Regions from separate parts of the Klebsiella quasipneumoniae subsp. quasipneumoniae genome, predicted to be linked through region 1. Evidence: predicted binding sites of a transcription regulator. Region 1 holds the regulator's gene; the other holds the start of a gene.
What was found. Region 1 encodes sigma-54, which starts transcription at its own class of promoters, with help from an activator protein. Its sites were predicted from a motif close to GTTGGCACANNTTTCGCTNT; they were not measured.
Positions count from the first base shown of each region.

Region 2: a site for sigma-54 is predicted at 1,490-1,509, ahead of glnA (glutamate--ammonia ligase). Genes of this name have one in related genera too.

Region 1 is NZ_CP084876.1:541,145-544,290, reverse strand. Features, by position in the region: gene lptA (lipopolysaccharide ABC transporter substrate-binding protein LptA) at 1-252, shown strand, start outside; gene lptB (LPS export ABC transporter ATP-binding protein) at 259-984, shown strand; gene rpoN (RNA polymerase factor sigma-54) at 1,032-2,465, shown strand; gene hpf (ribosome hibernation promoting factor) at 2,488-2,775, shown strand; gene ptsN (PTS IIA-like nitrogen regulatory protein PtsN) at 2,846-3,146, shown strand, end outside.
Region 2 is NZ_CP084876.1:5,271,646-5,274,791, forward strand. Features, by position in the region: gene typA (ribosome-dependent GTPase TypA) at 1-1,218, opposite strand, end outside; gene glnA (glutamate--ammonia ligase) at 1,597-3,006, shown strand.

The DNA.
Region 1 (3,146 bases):
CAGGATAACGGCAAACCGGTAAAAGGCCGGGCGTCGAAAATGCGCTATGAGCTGCAGAACGATTACGTCGTGCTGACCGGCAACGCGTACCTTGAACAGCTCGACAGCAACATCAAGGGCGACAAGATCACCTATCTGGTGAAAGAGCAAAAAATGCAGGCCTTCAGCGACAAAGGTCGACGCGTCACCACCGTTCTGGTGCCGTCCGAGCTGCAGGACAAAAGCGGCAACCAGCAAAAGAAGAGTAACTAATCTGTTATGGCAACCTTAACTGCGAAGAATCTCGCTAAAGCGTATAAAGGCCGCCGCGTGGTGGAAGATGTCAGTCTCACCGTTAACTCGGGGGAGATTGTCGGCTTGCTCGGCCCCAACGGCGCCGGTAAAACCACCACCTTCTACATGGTGGTCGGGATTGTGCCGCGCGACGCGGGCAATATCATCATTGATGACGAAGACATCAGCCTGCTGCCGCTGCACGCGCGCGCGCGCCGGGGGATCGGCTATCTGCCGCAGGAAGCCTCGATTTTCCGTCGCCTGAGCGTCTATGACAACCTCATGGCGGTCCTGCAGATCCGTGACGATTTGAGCAGCGAACAGCGGGAAGATCGCGCCAAAGAGCTGATGGAAGAGTTTCATATTGAGCACCTGCGCGACAGCCTCGGTCAGGCGCTCTCCGGTGGCGAACGCCGCCGCGTCGAAATCGCCCGCGCGCTGGCGGCAAACCCGAAATTTATTCTTCTGGATGAACCCTTTGCCGGCGTGGATCCGATCTCGGTTATCGATATCAAACGCATCATTGAGCATTTGCGCGACAGCGGCCTCGGCGTACTGATTACCGATCATAACGTCAGAGAGACGCTCGCCGTCTGCGAACGCGCGTATATTGTCAGTCAGGGACACCTTATCGCTCATGGTACACCGCAGCAGATCCTCGAAGATGAGCAGGTTAAGCGCGTGTATCTTGGGGAAGACTTCAGACTCTGATAGGGTAGAGGTTACAGACGTTTTAGCCGGAGATATTTACCCTGAACATGAAGCAAGGTTTGCAATTAAGGCTTAGCCAACAGCTTGCCATGACGCCGCAGCTGCAGCAGGCGATTCGTTTGCTGCAGTTGTCCACGTTAGAACTCCAGCAAGAGCTCCAGCAAGCGCTGGAAAGTAACCCGTTGCTTGAGCAAACCGATCTTCACGACGAGGTAGAGGCGAAAGAGGTGGAGGACCGCGAGTCTCTCGATACCGTCGACGCGCTTGAGCAAAAAGAGATGCCCGACGAGCTTCCTCTCGATGCCAGCTGGGATGAAATCTATACCGCCGGTACGCCGTCAGGCAACGGCGTGGACTATCAGGACGACGAACTCCCCGTTTATCAAGGCGAGACCACCCAGACGCTGCAGGATTACCTGATGTGGCAGGTCGAGCTGACGCCCTTCACCGATACCGACCGCGCCATCGCCACCTCCATTGTCGACGCCGTCGACGATACGGGCTACCTCACCGTTCAGATTGAAGATATCGTCGACAGCATCGGCGATGAGGAGATCGGCCTCGAAGAAGTGGAAGCCGTCCTGAAGCGCATCCAGCGTTTCGATCCGGTTGGCGTCGCGGCGAAAGATCTGCGCGACTGCCTGCTGATCCAGCTCTCGCAGTTCGCCAAAGAGACGCCATGGCTGGAAGAGGCCCGGCTGATTATCAGCGATCATCTCGATCTTCTGGCCAACCATGATTTCCGCACCCTGATGCGGGTGACCCGCCTGAAAGAAGAGGTGCTGAAAGAGGCGGTAAATCTGATCCAGTCCCTGGATCCCCGTCCTGGCCAGTCCATTCAAACCAGCGAACCGGAATATGTCATTCCCGACGTGCTGGTGCGCAAGGTCAGCGGCCGCTGGACCGTGGAGCTCAACGCCGACAGCATTCCACGGCTGAAAATTAATCAGCAGTATGCGGCAATGGGCAACAGCGCCCGCAATGACGCCGACGGCCAGTTCATTCGCAGCAATCTTCAGGAAGCCCGCTGGCTGATCAAAAGTCTTGAAAGCCGCAACGATACCCTGCTTCGCGTCAGCCGCTGCATCGTAGAACAGCAGCAGGCTTTTTTCGAACAGGGTGAAGAGTATATGAAGCCGATGGTGCTGGCCGATATCGCCCAGGCCGTCGAGATGCATGAATCGACAATTTCCCGTGTCACCACGCAAAAATATCTGCACAGTCCGCGCGGTATTTTTGAACTGAAGTATTTCTTCTCCAGCCATGTTAATACCGAAGGCGGCGGCGAAGCCTCGTCGACGGCGATTCGCGCGCTGGTGAAGAAACTCATCGCCGCGGAAAACCCCGCGAAGCCGTTGAGCGACAGTAAGCTCACCTCCATGTTGTCCGAGCAGGGTATCATGGTCGCGCGCCGCACTGTCGCGAAGTACAGAGAGTCTTTATCCATCCCGCCGTCAAACCAGCGTAAACAACTGGTCTGACACAACCGATAAGGAAGACACTATGCAGCTCAACATTACAGGACACAACGTCGAGATCACTCCCGCGATGCGCGACTTCGTCACGGCGAAGTTCAGCAAGCTGGAACAATTTTTCGACCGGATCAATCAGGTCTATATTGTGTTAAAAGTAGAGAAAGTGACGCAAATTGCGGACGCGAATCTGCATGTCAACGGTGGCGAAATCCATGCCAGTGCGGAAGGGCAGGATATGTATGCGGCTGTCGATGGTCTTATCGACAAGCTGGCAAGGCAGTTAACGAAGCATAAAGATAAACTAAAACAACACTAATTGTCCGGGCCCCCCTGCGTCCGCCGTCAGTGAACATCGGCGACGGGCGCGGGGGCGCTCAGGTGAAATTATGATGAACAACGATTCGGCTCTACAACTGAGCAACGTCCTGAACCAGGAATGTACCCGTAGCCAGGTTCACTGCCAGAGCAAGAAGCGTGCTCTGGAAATCATTAGCGAACTGGCCGCCAAACAGTTAAGTTTGCCGCCGCAGGTGGTGTTCGAAGCGATCCTTACCCGCGAAAAAATGGGCAGTACCGGGATTGGCAATGGTATCGCCATTCCCCACGGAAAACTGGAAGAGGATACGCTGCGTGCTGTCGGCGTTTTTGTCCAGCTGGAAACCCCCATCGCCTTCGACGCGATCGACA
Region 2 (3,146 bases), 610 kb from region 1:
GTCCAGCGTCACGTTCTCGAACGGCTCTTGTTTACGGCCGTCGATTTCACGGAAGATAACTTTCGGACGGGAAACCGCCATCTCGAAACCTTCACGACGCATGTTTTCAATCAGAACGGACAGGTGCAGTTCACCACGGCCGGAAACGCGGAACGCATCAGCGTCTTCGGTTTCTTCAACGCGCAGCGCCACGTTGTGCACCAGCTCTTTGTTCAGGCGGTCCAGAATCTGGCGAGAGGTAACGAACTTACCTTCTTTACCGCAGAACGGAGAGGTGTTGACGTTGAAGAACATGGAAACGGTCGGTTCATCGACGGACAGGGCCGGCAGCGCTTCGACATTCTGCGGATCGCAGATGGTGTCGGAGATGTTCAGCTCGCCCAGACCGGTGATCGCGATGATGTCGCCAGCTTCAGCTACGTCGCTCTCGATACGCTCAAGACCCAGGTGGGTCAGTACTTTACCGACTTTACCGTTACGGGTTTTGCCTTCGCTATCGATGATAGTGACCTGCTGGTTCGGCTTCACTTTACCGCGTTTGATGCGGCCGATGCCGATGACGCCAACGTAGTTGTTGTAGTCCAGCTGGGAGATCTGCATCTGCAGCGGACCGTCAAGGTCAACATCCGGCGCCGGCACGCGATCGACAATCGCCTGGTACAGCGGGGTCATGTCTTCAGCCATGTCTTCGTGGTCCAGACCCGCGATACCGTTCAGCGCGGACGCGTAAACGATCGGGAAGTCCAGCTGTTCGTCGGTCGCGTCGAGGTTAACGAACAGGTCGAACACCTGATCGACAACCCAGTCCGGACGCGCGCCCGGGCGGTCAACTTTGTTGATGACCACGATCGGCTTCAGACCGTGGGCAAAAGCTTTTTTGGTCACGAAGCGCGTTTGCGGCATCGGGCCATCAAAGGCATCTACCACCAGCAGCACAGAGTCAACCATGGACATAACACGCTCAACTTCACCTCCGAAGTCGGCGTGCCCTGGGGTATCAACGATGTTGATACGGTAATCATTCCATTTGATTGCGGTGTTTTTCGCGAGGATGGTAATCCCACGCTCTTTCTCCAAATCGTTGGAGTCCATCACACGTTCTTGTGCTTCAGTACGTGCGTCGAACGTACCGGATTGCTGTAGCAGCTTGTCAACCAGGGTAGTTTTACCATGGTCAACGTGCGCGATGATGGCGATATTACGCAGATTTTCGATCACAACTTTGCCTCAGGCATTAGAAATAGCGCGTTATTGTACACGTATTAAGCGAAGGACTGAACAGGATCACAAACATCCTCCGCAAACAAGTATTGCAGAGTTTCTTTGTGACCGCTTTCACGGAGCGATAAAAGGGCACCGTAACAAAAATTGCACCAAAATGGTGCTCAATGTTCACACTGAGGCACTATTTTGGTGCATTATCTCCATCATGGTGCAGTCCTTTTGCACTATGGTGCGCATGATACAGCGTTTTATAGGGCATTTAAAAGTTGGCACAGATTTCGCTTTATATTTTTTAAGGCAACAACGCCACTTTTAAGCAGTATGAAGTTTTCGTTACCACGACGACAATGACCAATCCGGGAGAGTTTAAGTATGTCCGCTGAACACGTTTTGACGATGCTGAACGAGCACGAAGTGAAGTTTGTCGATCTGCGCTTCACCGATACCAAAGGTAAAGAACAGCACGTCACGATTCCGTCTCATCAGGTAAATGCCGAATTCTTCGAAGAAGGCAAAATGTTTGATGGCTCCTCGATTGGTGGCTGGAAAGGTATCAACGAATCTGACATGGTCCTGATGCCGGACGCTTCCACCGCGGTCATTGACCCGTTCTACGAAGAACCGACCCTGATCATCCGCTGCGATATCCTCGAGCCAGGCACCCTGCAGGGCTATGACCGTGACCCGCGCTCCATCGCGAAACGCGCTGAAGAGTACCTGCGCGCCACCGGCATCGCTGACACCGTCCTGTTTGGGCCAGAACCAGAATTCTTCCTGTTCGACGACATCCGTTTCGGCGCCTCTATCTCCGGCTCCCATGTCGCGATCGATGACATCGAAGGTGCGTGGAACTCCTCCACCAAATACGAAGGCGGTAACAAAGGTCACCGTCCGGGCGTGAAAGGGGGTTACTTCCCGGTTCCGCCAGTAGACTCTTCTCAGGATATCCGTTCCACCATGTGTATGATCATGGAAGAGATGGGCCTGGTTGTTGAAGCTCACCACCACGAAGTGGCTACCGCAGGTCAGAACGAAGTGGCAACCCGCTTCAACACCATGACCAAAAAAGCGGACGAAATTCAGATTTACAAATACGTTGTTCACAACGTCGCTCACCGCTTTGGTAAAACCGCGACCTTTATGCCGAAACCGATGTTCGGCGACAACGGCTCCGGCATGCACTGCCATATGTCTCTGGCGAAGAACGGCACCAACCTGTTCTCCGGCGACAAATACGCAGGTCTGTCTGAGCAGGCGCTGTTCTACATCGGCGGCGTAATCAAACACGCTAAAGCCATCAACGCCCTGGCGAACCCGACCACCAACTCCTACAAGCGTCTGGTCCCGGGTTACGAAGCGCCGGTTATGCTGGCTTACTCTGCCCGTAACCGCTCTGCCTCCATCCGTATTCCGGTGGTGACCTCTCCGAAAGCGCGTCGTATCGAAGTGCGCTTCCCGGACCCGGCTGCCAACCCGTACCTGTGCTTTGCGGCGCTGCTGATGGCTGGCCTCGATGGTATCAAGAACAAAATCCATCCGGGCGAAGCAATGGACAAAAACCTGTACGACCTGCCGCCGGAAGAAGCGAAAGAGATCCCGCAGGTTGCCGGTTCTCTGGAAGAAGCCCTGCAGGCCCTGGATGCTGACCGCGAGTTCCTGACAGCTGGCGGCGTCTTCACTAATGACGCTATCGATGCTTACATCGCCCTGCGTCTGGAAGAGAACGACCGCGTACGCATGACTCCGCATCCGGTTGAGTTCGAACTGTACTACAGCGTCTAATTTTGCTGTAAATCCAGGGTATGTCGTGTTGTGGCGCGGGATACCCGGGATATTTTGTTGCCGTGGAAACTTTCAGCCCATCTCAGGATGGGCTTTTTTCTCCACCAACACGCTGATCTCGCGAGCTTTTTACCGATAAA